Regions from separate parts of the Arthrobacter sp. zg-Y895 genome, predicted to be linked through region 1. Evidence: predicted binding sites of a transcription regulator. Region 1 holds the regulator's gene; each other region holds the start of a gene.

What was found. Region 1 encodes LexA, which represses DNA repair genes until DNA is damaged. Its sites were predicted from a motif close to TCGAACANNTGTTCGA; they were not measured.
Region 2: a site for LexA is predicted at 3,625-3,640, ahead of uvrA (excinuclease ABC subunit UvrA). Genes of this name have one in related genera too.
Region 3: a site for LexA is predicted at 2,121-2,136, ahead of LJ760_RS07365 (DUF6504 family protein). Genes of this name have one in related genera too.

What each region holds. Positions count from the first base shown of each region.
Region 1 covers NZ_JAJFZY010000014.1:49,499-54,565, reverse strand. Annotated here, with positions in the region: gene hisB (imidazoleglycerol-phosphate dehydratase HisB) at 1-190, opposite strand, end outside; gene LJ760_RS17040 (histidinol-phosphate transaminase) at 310-1,410, opposite strand; gene LJ760_RS17035 (LysM peptidoglycan-binding domain-containing protein) at 1,518-1,949, opposite strand; gene lexA (transcriptional repressor LexA) at 2,388-3,200, shown strand; gene LJ760_RS17025 (ATP-dependent DNA helicase) at 3,309-5,067, opposite strand, start outside.
Region 2 covers NZ_JAJFZY010000004.1:382,412-387,478, forward strand. Annotated here, with positions in the region: gene LJ760_RS08525 (HAD hydrolase-like protein) at 1-543, opposite strand, end outside; gene uvrA (excinuclease ABC subunit UvrA) at 694-3,597, opposite strand; gene LJ760_RS08535 (GntR family transcriptional regulator) at 3,789-4,205, opposite strand; gene LJ760_RS08540 (ABC transporter ATP-binding protein) at 4,215-5,067, opposite strand, start outside.
Region 3 covers NZ_JAJFZY010000004.1:126,553-131,619, forward strand. Annotated here, with positions in the region: gene LJ760_RS07355 (MDR family MFS transporter) at 1-1,433, shown strand, start outside; gene LJ760_RS07360 (hypothetical protein) at 1,453-1,719, opposite strand; gene LJ760_RS07365 (DUF6504 family protein) at 2,234-2,545, shown strand; gene LJ760_RS07370 (DNA polymerase III subunit alpha) at 2,549-5,067, shown strand, end outside.

The DNA of each region.
Region 1 (5,067 bases):
CGGTGGCCCGGACGGTGAGGTCCATCAGCGAGTGCTTGGCCAGCGCGGTCAGCATGTGGTCATAGAACGGCACCGAGGTGCTGATGTCGGCGCGGCCGGTGCCGTCCAGGTCCAGCTCGACGAAGACAGACGATTCGCTGGTGGTCCGCTCAAGGCGGGCGGTGCGTCCGGTGGCGGTCTCCACAGTCATGGGGTTCCTTCACGAAGATTGGAAGCGGGGCAATAGGCAAAGCCCCGGCAGGTCATCAGTTTAGTCCCGAACGCCCCGACTCACTGAAACCGGGGACATCCTGGGCGCCCGGCTTCCGCTCAGGCAGCGAGCAGTTCCCGCAGCCGGGTCAGGAACGCAGTGGTTTCGGCTTCGGTGCCGGCTGTGACCCTCAGGTGGCCCTCGATGCCGATGTCGCGGACGAGTACGCCGGCTTCGAGCAGACCTTCCCACACCGCCCGCGGATTCTCCATACCGCTGAACAGCACGAAATTGGCGTCCGACGGCGCCGGTTCCAGTCCGAGCGCACGCAGTTCCGCCACGATGCGGTCCCGCTGGCCCTTGATGTCTTCCACGTTGGAGAGGAGCGCATCGGCGTGCGTGAGGGCAGCATTCGCAGTCGCCTGCGTGATGGCGGAGAGGTGGTAGGGCAGGCGGACCAGTCGCAGGGCGTCCGCAATCTGCGGCGCTGCGGCAAGGTAGCCGATCCGGGCCCCGGCGAGTGCGAAGGCCTTCGACATGGTCCGGGAAACAATCAACCGTTCCCGGCCAGGGAGCAGCTGCAGTGCACTGGGGGTATCGGCGTGGGAGAACTCTGCATACGCCTCATCGACCACGACGATGGCGTTCGAAGCTTCTCCCGCTTCATAGGCGGCTTCGATCACGTCCAGTTCCAGGGCAGTACCCGTGGGGTTGTTCGGGGTGCACAGGATCACGATGTTGGGTGCCTGCGCCCGGATCTGCTCCGCAGCCGATTCGGGGGTCAGGGAGAAGTCCCGCTCCCGCGTGCCGGTGACGTACGCGGTGCCGGTGCCGCTGGCGAGCAGCGGGTACATGGAGTACGTCGGAGGGAAACTCATGGCCGTCCGCCCTGGTCCGCCGAACGCCTGCAGGATCTGCTGGAGAACCTCATTGGAACCGTTACCGGCCCAGATATTCTCCGCAGCCAGTCCGTGGCCGAGGTATTTGGCCAGGTTTTCCCGCAGCAGGGTGAATTCGCGGTCGGGATATCGGTTCAGGCCGGCGACCACTGATTCAATCTCGGCCAGAATGGCCCGGCGCACATGCTCCGGAAGTCCGTGGGTATTTTCGTTGACGTTCAGCAGGATGGGCACATCCAGCTGAGGGGCGCCGTACGGGGTCAGGCCCCGCAGATCATCGCGCAGGGGAAGTCTGTTCAGGTTTTCCAGCTGTTCGTTCACTTCTACAGCTTAGGACGCTCTGCGGTGACGTTGTATTTGAGCGACTTCCAGCACGCCTCTGTTACGGGCACGCAGGTAAGGATCATCGGAGCGCGCTGGCCGTTGGATCAGCGCGAGACCGGGATGTAAATCTGGCTGCCGGCGGGGACGGTGGCGTCCGCCAGGTTGTTGAGTTCCACGATGTCGGCGACCACGGTGCGGGGATCCCGGTCCGGGGCGAACTCGGTGGCGAGCGACCACAGTGAATCCCCGGCGGATACACCCACCTGGATGGTGTGTGTCTGCTCCGGGGAGCCCCCCGAGGCCATAGCCGGTGCGGTGAAGAATCCGATGAAGACCAGCAGTGCAGCGGCCACGATCATCAGCGGGGCGCCGACCAGGACGAGCCGGCCGCGGCGGGTCAGGCGCAGCGGGACCGACGCCTGGGTGTCCGCGGTGTTGGCCATGCGGGCGGGGTCAGCGGCCCGGTCGGGGGCAGATTCAGTGAGGCTCTGTGCAGTGAAGCTCTGTGCAGCGAGGGGAAGTACGTGTACTGACATGTCAATACCTTTCCGGTCCGAAGAGCAGCTCCGCCGATTCCCCCGCTTCCCGTAAAAGCACCGGGAAAAACAGTGTGGCTCGAAACTGCATTCGAACATCTGGTGGGTCCGCCGAGGTGTCGGCGGACCGTTTTTCTACTCAGGGTCGAACATATGTTCGAAGCTGTACTCGAACATTTCTAGCACCTATCTACGAACATTGTCGAGACTCGCTCGAATATATGTTTGAAAATATGCCTGCGCTCCCCTAGCGTTGAACCTGTTGGAAGCGGCTGGAACCAACTAACCATCCGGCACTGACAAAACAGCTTGGCGGGATAGACCACCGCAGGGAACCACCGCATCGAATCACCGCATCGAATCACCGCAGGACAAACCAGATACACCGCTAGAACCATCCGGCCCGCATCCACGGGCCGACTGTGAAGGGAAGCCGACGTGGCCCGTGTTACCAATGGCAGCACCCCCTCCCCTGCCGCGCCCGCGCCGGCAGGACGCACCAAGGGCCTTACCGCCCGGCAGACGAAGATCCTGGAGACCATCCAGCGTTCGGTGAATGCGAACGGCTACCCGCCCTCCATGCGGGAGATCGGCGACATTGTGGGGCTGGCCAGCCTTTCCAGCGTTACGCACCAGCTGAGCCAGTTGGAGAAGCTGGGCTATATCCGCCGGGACCCCAAGCGCCCGCGTGCCATGGAGATACTGGTTCCGCTCCTGCTCCGTGATGCTCCTGTGCGCCGAGGCAACGGCAAGGCGGCGAACGGCGGGAACGCCGCGGAGGCTGCTGAAGGTGCAGCAAAGGGCGACCCGGAATCCGGCGGCGGCAGCTCACGCACGCAACGTTCCGGCAGCGTCTCCGACCTCACCACAGCAATCGACACGGCGATGGTTCCGCTGGTCGGACGGATCGCCGCAGGCGGACCCATCCTCGCCGACCAGCAGGTTGAAGAGATGGTTCCCCTTCCGCGCCAGCTCGTAGGGCACGGCGACCTGTTTATGCTTCGCGTGGCGGGCGACTCCATGGTGGATGCGGCCATCTGCGACGGTGACTGGGTGGTTGTCCGCCGCCAGCCCACCGCCGAAAACGGTGACATTGTCGCGGCCCTGCTCGAGGACGAAGCAACCGTGAAGACCTTCCGGCAGCGCAACGGACATACCTGGCTGCTGCCCCAGAACACCCGCTACGAGCCGATCCTCGGTGACGAAGCCACCATTATGGGCAAAGTCGTTTCAGTGATGCGCTCGCTCTAGGCACAAGCAGAACGTCCTGGTCAGACGTCAAAAGGACCATGCAAAAGCAGCGCCGCCGGTACACGGCGGCGCTGCTTTTTGTTTCCGGGATCCCCTTCCCCGGCGGTTTTACTTCTTCGCGCCCGCGGGTTCCGCCGCGAGCCGCTTCAGCGCCTGAAGCACCACGGAACGGTCGGTGGTGGACCAGAAGGGCGGCAGGGCGGCCCGCAGGAAACTGCCGTAGCGCGCGGTTGCCAGGCGTGAGTCAAGCACGGCCACCACTCCCTTATCCCCGGAGGCGCGGATCAGCCGTCCTGCGCCCTGGGCGAGCCGGACGGCTGCGTGGGTCGCCGAGACGCTCATGAAGCCGTTGCCCCCGGCCTTGGCAACCGCCCGGGTGCGGGCGGTCATCAACGGATCGTCGGGACGCGGGAACGGAATCCGGTCAATGATGACCAGCCGGCAGGAGGCTCCGGGGACGTCCACGCCCTGCCAGAGGGACATGGTGCCGAACAGGCAGGTCTCGTCCTCGTCAGCAAACTGCTGGACCAGGGCGGACATGGTGGATTCGCCCTGGCAAAGGATCGGAAAGTCGACCCGCTTCCGCAGCGCTTCCGCAGCTTCCTCCGCGGCACGGCGGGAAGAGAACAAACCCAGGGCACCGCCGCCGGAGGCCTTGATCAGCGACTCCAGCTCATCCAGCTGCTCCGGGGAGGTGCCGCGTCCCGGTTTCGGCAGGTCCTTGGCTACGTACAGGACTCCCTGCCGCGGGTAGTCGAAGGGGCTGCCGACGTCGGTCCCCGTCCATTTCGGTGCACCGGCACCCAGCAGCCCCAGGGCTCCGGCGACCGGACCGAACTCCGCCCCGATGGCGAGGGTGGCCGAGGTAAGCACGACGGTGTGTCCGTCGAACAGGCCTTCGCGCAGCCGTCCGGCCACGGACAGCGGTGCAACGTTGATGGTGGGCGGTGCGTCGTCTTCCGGAGCGGTGTAGCCGGTGCCCGGTGAGAAGGTGCTGGCACGCGATGCCCACAGCACTTCCCCTGAATTCACTGCGTCAAGGATGCGTTCACACAGTTCCAGGACGGCCATCAGGCGGGAACGTGCCATCTGGCGGCCGCCGTCGACGGCGTCGGAGCCTTCGGGCTTGGAATCTGACAGCGCGGTGCGGCAGGCTTCCCGCACTGCGCCCAGGACCAGTTCCTGGTCTTCGGACAGCCCGGCGGCCAGCAGTCCGGAGGGCACCGGGGCAAACACGGAGTCGAAAGCCCGGCCGGCAGCGGCAAGCGGCTCCATGGTGGCGGACGTGTGCTTGCGTGCTGCGGAGACCGCCGCGGAAATCACTGTTCCGGAGAGTTGTCCGGTGACCGCTCCGGTGACGCGGTCCTGCAGCTCGTGTGCCTCGTCGATCACCACCACGTCATAGTCCGGCAGGACGGCCAGTCCCTCGAACGCGCTGATGGCCAGCATCGCGTGGTTGGTGATCACCAGATCGGCAACGGCGGCCTTGGCCCGTGCCTGTTCGCTGAAACAGGCCTCCGCCACCGGGCACTTCTGCGCCCCCAGGCACTCCATCGAGGTGACGGACACCTGACGCCAGGCACGGTCGCTGACGCCGGGAAGCAACTCGTCCCGGTCGCCGGTTTCCGTTTCCTGCGCCCATTCCTGCAGGCGCACGACGTCGCGCCCCAGCGCCGAGGTGGGCCCGCCGGCGGGAGCGGGATGGGAGACAGCCTGCTCGTCGCCAAGCAGGAACAGTGTTCCGGCTTCGTCTTCTTCGGGGAATCCGCCGCCGGTCTTGTGGACACAGACGTAGTTGCTGCGGCCCTTGAGCAAGGCAACGTCGACTTCCCGCGGAAGCTTCGGTTCCAGGGTCTTCAGCAGGCGC
Region 2 (5,067 bases), on a different contig from region 1:
GGCAGCGGCTCCCTCGACGTCGTGCCTGCGGTCGCCGATCATCACGGCCCGGTCGAAGGAACCCGCGTGCCGCTCCAGGGCGGCACGGATAATGCCGGCTTTGCCGTTGAGTGCGGCGGCGGCCTGCTCGTCGGCGGGCGAGCCGTGAACGGAAGCGAAGAGGCTGTCCATGCCCTGCACATCCAGGAGTTCCACCGCCAAGTGCCCGGGTTTCTGGGTGGCCACGGCAACGGTGTGCTCCGTGCGCAGATTCTCCACCAGGTCCCGGATGCCCGGGTAAGGCCGGCTCTGTGCCATGCCTGCCTGCCGGTAACCCTGCCGGTAGTGGCGGATCACCGCTTCCAGGCGGTCCTGGGGAACGCCGGCGATTTCACGCAGGGACGTCACCAGGGAGGGTCCGACCATCCGGAACAGGTCCGCCTCTGACGGCTGCGGCAGCCCGCAGGCCGTGAGGGCGGAACGGATGCCGCCCGTGATGGCACCGGCCGGATCAACCAGCGTTCCATCGAGATCGAACAGCACTAAAAGCCGGGGAGAAGTCACGGGCCTAAGTTTTGCATATCCGGGCGTCCCAAGGGAAAAAGGTATGCCCTGCGGTGCATATCTTCCGGGCGCGTATATTTCTCCGCGACCGTGCCGGGCACGCCGAAGGCCGGTGGCCGCCCGCTCGGGCAGCCACCGGCCTTCATCGAACTACTGGTTGAGGATCTCCGCCAGGAACGTCGCGGTGTGGCTGCCCTCCACCTTGGCAACCTTCTCCGGGGTGCCGGAGGCAACCACCTTGCCGCCGCCGGTACCGCCGTCGGGGCCGAGGTCGATGATCCAGTCGGCGCTCTTGATGACGTCCAGGTTGTGCTCGATGGTGATCACGGTGTTGCCCTTGTCCACCAGTCCCTGCAGCACCTCCAGCAGCTTGCGCACATCTTCGAAGTGCAGGCCCGTGGTGGGCTCGTCGAGGACGTAGATGCTGCGGCCGTTGGACCGCTTCTGCAGTTCGCTGGCGAGCTTCACGCGCTGCGCCTCACCGCCGGAGAGCGTGGTGGCGGGCTGGCCCAGCCGGACGTAGCCCAGGCCCACGTCCACCAGCGTGTTCAGGTGCCGGGAAATGGGACCGAAGGCGGCGAAGAACTCTGCTGCCTCTTCGATCGGCATGTCCAGCACCTCGGCGATGTTCTTGCCCTTGTAGTGCACCTCCATGGTTTCCCGGTTGAACCGGGCGCCGTGGCACACCTCGCAGGGAACATACACGTCGGGCAGGAAGTTCATTTCGATCTTCAGCGTGCCGTCGCCGTGGCAGGCTTCGCAGCGGCCGCCCTTGACGTTGAAGGAGAAGCGGCCCGGCAGGTAGCCGCGCACCTTCGCCTCGTTGGTCTCGGCGAACAGCTTGCGGATGTGGTCCCAGACGCCGGTGTAGGTGGCCGGGTTGGACCGCGGGGTCCGTCCGATCGGGCTCTGGTCCACGTGGATGACCTTGTCCAGCTGCTCCAGGCCCTCCACACGGGTGTGCCGCCCGGCCACGTGCTTCGCGCCGTTGAGCTTGTTCGCCATCGTCTTGTAGAGGATGTCGTTGATCAGCGTGGACTTGCCGGACCCGCTGACACCCGTCACGGCGGTGAAGACGCCCAGCGGAACATCCACGTTCAGGTTCTGCAGGTTGTTTTCCCGCGCACCTACGATCTTCAGCTGGCGGGACTTGTCCACCTTGCGCCGCTTCGCCGGGATTTCGATCTTCTTGCGCCCGGACAGGTAGGCGCCCGTGATGGAGCGCTCGTTGGTGAGCAGCTCGGCCAACGGGCCGGAGTGCACAACCTCGCCGCCGCGCTCTCCGGCGCCGGGGCCGACGTCGACAATCCAGTCCGCTTCCTGGATGGTGTCTTCGTCGTGTTCCACCACGATCAGGGTGTTGCCCAGGCTGCGCAGCCGGATCAGGGTGTCGATCAGGCGCCGGTTGTCCTTCTGGTGCAGGCCGATGGACGGCTCGTCGAGGACGTACAGCACGCCGACGAGGCCGGAGCCGATCTGCGTGGCCAGGCGGATGCGCTGGGCCTCGCCGCCGGACAGCGTGGCCGCCGGGCGGTTCAGACTCAGGTACTCCAGGCCGACGTCGAGCAGGAAGGTCAGGCGGGCCTGGATCTCCTTCAGCACCTGGTTGGCAATCTGCGCTTCGCGTCCGGTCAGGACCAGGGTGTTCAGGAAGTCCGCGGCTTCGCGCAGCGGCAGGGCGCTGATCTCGGCGATGTTGCGGCCGTTGATCAGCACGGACAGGGACGCCGGGTTCAGCCGCGCTCCCCCGCACTCGGGGCAGGCGATTTCCCGCATGTACTCTTCGTACCGGTCACGGGCGTGGTCCGATTCGGTTTCCCCGTGCTTGCGGTGGATGTACTGGATCACGCCTTCAAAGCCGGTGCTGTACTTGCGTTCGCGGCCGAAGCGGTTCCGGTACTGGACCACCACCTTGTGGTCCTTGCCGTGGAGCACTGCCTCGCGCACCTTGGCCGGGAGCTTCTTCCAGGGGGTGTCCATCGAGAAGCCCATGTCCTTGGCCAGGCCGTCGAGCAGCCGGTTCCAGTACTCGGTGGTGGCGGTGCCCAGGGACCACGGGGCGATGGCGCCCTCGGCCAGGGACTTGGAAGGATCCGGAATGATCAGGTCCTCATCGACTTCCAGCCGGGAGCCGATGCCGGTGCAGACCGGGCAGGCCCCGAACGGGTTGTTGAAGGAGAAGGACCGCGGTTCGATTTCGTCGATGGCCAGCGGGTGCTCGTTCGGGCAGGCGAGGTTCTCGGAGAAGGTGCGGGTCCGTTCGCTGCTGTCCTCGGGCAGGTCGACGAAGTCCACCACCACGCGGCCGTCGGCCAGGCCGAGTCCGGTTTCCACGGAGTCCGTGAGCCGCTGCCGGATGCCGTCCTTGGCCACCAGGCGGTCCACGACCACTTCGATGTTGTGCTTGTACTGCTTGCCAAGCTTCGGCGGATCGGACAGCTGGACCTGCTTGCCGTCCACCCGGGCACGCGAGTAGCCCTTGGCGGCGAGTTCCTTGAACAGGTCGACGAATTCGCCCTTCCGGCCGCGGACCACCGGGGCAAGGATCTGGAACCGGGTTCCCTCTTCGAGTTCGAGGAGCTGGTCCACGATCTGCTGCGGGGTCTGCCGGCTGACGGGCTCGCCGCAGACCGGGCAGAAGGGCCGCCCCACACGGGCCCAGAGCAGGCGCATGTAGTCGTGGATCTCGGTGATGGTTCCCACCGTGGACCGCGGGTTCTTGCTGGTGGACTTCTGGTCAATCGAGACGGCGGGTGAAAGCCCCTCGATGAAGTCGACGTCGGGCTTGTCCACCTGGCCGAGGAACATGCGCGCATAGGCGGACAGGGACTCGACGTAACGCCGCTGCCCCTCCGCGAAGATGGTGTCGAACGCCAGGGAGGATTTACCCGAGCCGGACAGGCCGGTGAACACGATCATGGCGTCCCGCGGCAGGTCCAGGTCAACGTTGCGGAGGTTGTGCTCGCGCGCACCTTTCACTACCAGGCGGGAAAGGTCATTGGCTTTATGCGGCACGAACGTGGTGTCAGCCGTCGGAAGAGTCGATTTAGGCACGTTTTCCACTGTAGTTCAAACGCCGATTCGAAAAAGTATTCGACCCCCCGGGTTTCGCCGCTGGCGAAGCGGAGCCGGTGCGGGGGTCCCACGGCTTGGGGCTGCTGGTAGTTCCTGAGGTCCCGCCGGCACCAGCAGCACCACCGAGTGGGATGCTGTGCTGGGGAGCAGCCCGGAAGCTGAGTGACCGTTTAGCCCAGGGCCGCACGCAGGAGGGACACGGCGTCGTCATCCGAGACGCCGTTGGCCCGCACCGCTGCGGCATACGCGGCGGCAGCTTCGGCCACCCGTCCCCGGCCGGTGTCGCCGCCCGCCGCGACAACAGTGCCGGCGCGGGACCGCGTGGTGACGACCTGCGCCTGCTCCAGCTCCCGGTAGGCCTTCGCCACCGTGTTCACGGCCAGTCCGAGGTATCCGGCCAGTGCACGCACCGGTGGAAGCCGGGTCCCAATGGCGAGGCGCCCCTCGTTTACGGCGTCCAGGATCTGCAGGCGCAGCTGTTCGTAGGGCGGGACCGAGCTGGAAGCGTCAATCCGGACCCCTGCCAGCACACCGGCGTCGTTGCCGGCGGGGGTCGGTGCGGTTGCGGGGGTTGTGTCAGGCGTCATGGTGCAATGCTAGTGCCCGGCCGGATCGGCAGGCGCCGGCACGTCGGCCTCCGCCGCGCCACCCGCCGCGCCATCCTGTGCCGGTCCGGCGAACTGTGAACGGTAGAGCTCGGTGTAGAACCCCTCGGCCTCCAGCAGTGCATCATGGGTTCCCTGCTCCACGATCTGCCCGTCCCGCACCACCAGGATGATGTCCGCGTCCCGGATGGTGGACAGGCGGTGGGCAATCACGAAGCTGGTGCGGTCCTGCCGCAGGGCGTTCATCGCCAGCCGGATGGCGATTTCCGTGCGGGTGTCCACGGAACTGGTCGCTTCGTCCAGCACCAGGATGGACGGGTTCGAAAGCCAGGCCCGGGCGATCGTCAGCAGTTGCCGCTGGCCCTGGCTCAACGCCCCGCCGTCGTACCCGAGCACGGTGTCATAGCCCTCCGGCAGGGACCGGACGAAGTGGTCCACGTGGGTGGCCTGCGCCGCCTCGACAATCTGCTCCTCGGTTGCACCGGGTGCGCCGTAGGCCAGGTTCTCCCGCACCGTGCCCTCGAACAGCCAGGCGTCCTGGAGCACCATGCCGATGTGTCCGCGCAGTTCCTCGCGGCGGAGCCGGGCAATGTCGATGCCGTCAATGGTGATGCGGCCCGCGTCCACCTCGTAGAAACGCATCAGCAGGTTGACCAGCGTGGTCTTGCCGGCACCGGTGGGACCCACGATGGCCACGGTCTGCCCGGGCTCCGCGGTGAAGGACAGGTTCCGGATCAACGGCGCATCGGGGCTGTAGCTGAAGGAGACGTCTTCGAAGGCCACCCGCCCCCGCACCGCCTTCAGGTGGTCGGGCCGGGAAGGGTCCGGTTCTTGTTCCTTCGCG
Region 3 (5,067 bases), on a different contig from region 1:
TCGTCTCCACCGCCCTGCCCACCATCGTGGGGGACCTGCAGGGTATGGACCACCTGTCCTGGGTGATCACCGCCTACCTGCTGACCTCCACAATCGGGCTGCCGATCTACGGGAAGCTCGGGGACCTGCTCGGGCGCAAGAACATCTTCATTTTCGCCATCGTGGTTTTCCTGGGCGGGTCCGCCCTGTCCGGGCAGGCGCACAGCATGGCCGAACTCATCACCTACCGGGCCATCCAGGGCGTAGGCGGCGGCGGGCTGATCATCGGTGCGCAGGCCATCATCGGTGACATTGTGCCCGCCCGCGAGCGCGGCAAGTACATGGGAATGATCGGGGCGGCGTTCGGTATCGCTTCCGTCAGCGGACCGCTGCTGGGCGGCTACCTTACCGACTACTGGTCCTGGCGGTGGGTGTTCTACATCAACCTGCCCATCGGTGCGGTGGCGCTCGCGGTCATCGTCACCGCCCTGCACCTGCCGCGGTCCGAACGCAAGGGGATCCGGCTGGACTATGCCGGTGCCGCACTGCTTGCCGTCGGCAGCGCCGCCCTGGTGCTGCTGACCAGCTGGGGCGGCAACAACTACGCCTGGACCTCACCCACCATCCTCACACTGGGAGCAGTGGCCGCCGTCGCCGTCGCCATCTTCATTCCGGTGGAACTGCGCGCGTCCGAACCGATCCTTCCGCTGCGCCTGTTCGGGATCCGCAACTTCCTGATCTGCACACTGGTTGGGCTGGCGGTGGGGCTGGCCATGTTCGGGTCCATTGCCTACCTGCCGACCTTCCTGCAGATCGTCAACGGAGCCAGTCCCACTATGTCCGGGCTGATGATGCTCCCCATGACCGCAGGGCTGCTCACCACCTCGATCGGGACGGGGCAGCTGATCTCCCGCACGGGCAAGTACAAGATCTATCCGATTCTCGGGTCCCTCACCATGATCGGCGGCCTGCTGCTGCTCTCGCGCATCTCCAGCACGACGCCGTACTCCCTCACCGCGCTGGGCATGTTCGTGCTGGGACTGGGGATCGGGGCGCTGATGCAGAACGTGGTGCTGATTGTGCAGAACAGCGTCCCGGCCAAGGACATGGGTACCGGGGTTTCCACCGCCAACTACTTCCGGCAGATGGGCGGTTCCCTGGGGATTGCCCTGTTCGGTTCCCTGTTCATCCGCCGGCTGAATGACCAGCTGGCCTCCGCACCGGCCGGAGCCGGCGATGCGGCGTCGGGCGGCGCCAATTCGATCAGCCCGGACAGCATCAGGGCGCTGCCCGCTCCGGCGCAGGACTTCATCAAATCCGCGTTCGGCGAGGCGCTGCCGCCGATCTTCCTGCTCGGGGTGCCGATCCTGGCGGCGGCCTTTGTCCTGACGCTGTTTCTTGTGCAGCAGCCGTTGTCCACCACGGCCCGGGTGGACATGGACAGCGGGAGATAGGACCTGCGGTTAGGTGCGGTTAGGTGCCGTCATAACCGGATAGGGAGAACACCAGCGCGAAAAGTGCAGCCAGGGTCGCTCCCTGCCAGATCAGGGAGGGAATGATGTACAGGCGGGCGGCAAGCCTCCTGTTTCCCTGGATAAGCGCCGCGATGAATCCCGTTACTCCTCCGAGCAGGGTGAGCAGGCCGGAAAAGGCGAAGAAGCCAAAAATGGAGAAGCCGGAGGTGTCCCAGGCGGCGAAGGCGATGAGGGGGCGGACGACGATCGCCCAGACGATCGACACGAGGACCATTCCCGTTATCGCTGCCGCGCTGAACCGTGTTTTCCGGGAGGCCGCTTCTGGAGGAACCGCTCCCTGATCCGCAGGCAGGACGTCCTGCGCATATGGATTCCGATGCTGCAGTTCAGGCTCCTGCCCGAACGGATTCCATGGTTCCGGTTGCTGCCGTCCATTAGGCGGTGTGTTGCTGTCTGCTGTCATAACCGGCCCCATCCGATGAGTATTGCCTGGACCAAGGCATCCTGCGCAGAATCCAGCTGTCTGGAAACAGTGTGCACCATGCGGGGGTCGGCTCCGTCAGCGGCACACCTGGGCGCTGCTGCTTCTGAGCGGATCTCCCTACCCGTCCATCTCCGTGTGGTGCCGTTTGTCCCCTGCTGGTCGTACACTGGTGGCGGAGCTGTTCGAACATATGTTCGAATTAGTTGCGAACTGATAATCAACTGAAAACCAATGGATAACCAGTGGGTTGGTGCGTGTGCGGTGCGCATGCATCCGTGGGCGGAGAGGAAGCTGAATGGGTACCTTCAGCGAAGCGATCGAGGTGGTGTGCTCGCCTGCGGGCCAGCCTCTCCGGCTTATCTGGGGCGGGCACACCTACAAGGTGGGGGCTGATCCTGTGCGCTGGTATGAACGCCGTAACTGGTGGGAGGAAGAAACCCGCGCCGAACGCGGACATGGCGCCGGGCTGGTGGATACCGAGATCTGGCGGGTCCAGGCCCGGGTCAATGACCGCTCCGACCTGCGCACCCTCGACCTCTCGCACCATGTCCGCAGCGACCGCTGGCGCCTGATCCGCATTCATGACGCGCTGAGGGACAGTGCCTAAGCAATGAGCTTTACCCACCTGCACGCCGCCACCGCGTTCAGCGCCCACTACGGGGTGTCCTGGCCGGAGGAAATGGCCCAGTCCGCAGCGGCCGACGGCGCGGACGCACTGGCCTGCACAGACCGGGACGGGCTCTACGGAACGGTCAAGCACCTGCGGGCCTGCATGGAAGCCGGTATCGATCCCATCGTGGGCGTGGATTTGGCCGTGCTCGATGACGGGAACGCGGTTACGGGCCGGGTAGTCATCCTTGCCCACGGGCATACCGGGGGAGCAGGCTACCGTGCCCTGTGCAGGCTGATCTCCGCCGCGCACGCCGCCACCTCAGCCTCCCGGGCACGCGCCGGCAAACCGGTAGGCGTCACCATGGAACAACTGGCCGGGTACGTCTGCACAGAGGGGGAGGATGAACCTGTCCTCACCGTCCTCGTCGGCCCGCAGTCCGACGTCGGCCAGGCCATGCGCAGCCGAAGCTACGCCGTCGCCCGTACCCTGTTCGGCCGCTGGCGCTCGCTGATCCCTGCCCGGGCGCTCGCCGTCGAGGTGGTTACCCATCTGTCCGCCCCGGGGGAGAACCTCAGCCTTGCCCACGCCGTACGCATGTTCCGGCTGGCCGACGAGATGCGTGTGCCCGGCATCCTCACCAATGCCGTGCGCTACGTGGACGAGGATGGAGCCGCCACCGCTGACGTGCTCGACGCCGCGCGCTCGCTGACGTCGCTCTCCCACCTTCCGGACTTACAGCCCAACGGGCAGGGCTGGCTCAAGGGGGTACGGGAGATGACTGCGCTTGCCCGCGAGATCAGCTCCGAGGCGGGCTACGGTTCCTCGGGAGCGGTACGGATGCTGGCCGACACTGCGGCGCTCGCGGATAGCTGCCGGATAGACCCCGTGGCGGATATGGGCTGGAAGCAGCCCGTGGTACCTGAAGCCTCGGTGATCGGCATCGAGGCCGAACCCATGATCGAACTGCACCAGCGCTGCGAGGCGGGGATTACCCGTAGGCTGCGCGCCCGGGACTCGATTGCCGAGGTGGAACTGCGCAACCGGCTCGAACACGAGCTGGGCATCATCGAGCGGCTGGGCTTCGCATCGTACTTCCTCACGGTTGCGGAAGTCTCCGCCATGATCACCGGGATGGGGGTACGCGCCGCTGCCCGGGGGTCGGGGGCCTCCTCGCTGGTGAACTTCCTGCTGGGCGTCAGCCACGTGAACCCGCTGGACCACGACCTGATCTTTGAACGCTTCCTCTCCCGGGACCGCTCCACGCTGCCGGACATCGACATAGACGTGGAAAGCGCCGAGCGGCACAACGTCTATCACCGCATCTTCGAACGCTTCGGCTCCGAACGGGTCACGCTGATGAGCATGCAGAACGGCTACCGGGCACGGGGAGCGGTGCGCGACGCCGGACTGGCCCTGGGCATGCCCGAGGAGGAGATCGGCGCTGTGGCTAAGCAGCTATGGCGTTTCTCGGCCCGCAACTTCCGCGAGGCGCTCGCCGAAAAGCCCGAACTGCGGGAATTCTCCGGCCAGGTGGAAAAGAACCAGCAGCTGGACCTGCTGGTGGACCTCACCGAACGCCTGGACCGGCTGCCCCGGCACATTTCCATGCATCCCTGCGGAGTGATCCTGGGGGACACCTCCCTGCTGGACCGCACCCCCGTGCAGCCCAGCGGCCTGGGCCTGCCCATGTCCCAGTTCGACAAGCACGACATGGACCCCATGGGCATGCTCAAACTCGACGTGCTGGGTGTGCGGATGCAGAGCGCCATGGCCTTTGCCGTACGCGAAGTGGTGCGGGTGCACTCCTCCCGTGAAGAGGTCATTGCCGCCGGGAAGCATCGGGACGGGCCGGAGGAGCCGGACCCGGAGTTCGTCGAACACGACGGCCGGATCAACCTCGACGCCGTTCCGTTCGACGACGAACCCACCTACGAACTGATCCGCAGCACGCACACCCTGGGCTGCTTCCAGATCGAATCCCCGGGACAGCGCGAGCTGGTGGGCAAGCTGGCGCCGCGGGAGTTCAATGACCTGATCATCGACATTTCCCTGTTCAGGCCCGGGCCGATGAAATCCGACATGGTCCGGCCGTTTTTGGAACACCGGCACGGCTTCTCCCCGGAGGTCTACCCGCACGAGGCGCTGCGCCCGGTGCTGGCCGAAACCCACGGCGTCACCGTCTTCCACGAACAGGTGCTGCGGACGCTGAATGTCTTCACCGGCTGCGGGCTGGCGAAGGCGGACGAACTGCGCCGCCTGCTGGGCAACGAATCCGCCGAGCCGGGCGTGGAGGAATACTTCCGCAGCAAGTCCGCCGCCCGCGGCTACACGCCGGAAACCATCGACAAGGTCTGGGACACGCTCAAGGCCTTCGGCAGCTTCGGCTTCTGCAAGGCCCACGGCGCTGCCTTCGCCGTACCCACCTACCAGTCGGCATGGCTGAAGGCACACCACCCGGCGGCGTTCCTCGCCGGCATCTTCGAACATGATCCCGGCATGTACCCGCGCCGGCTGCT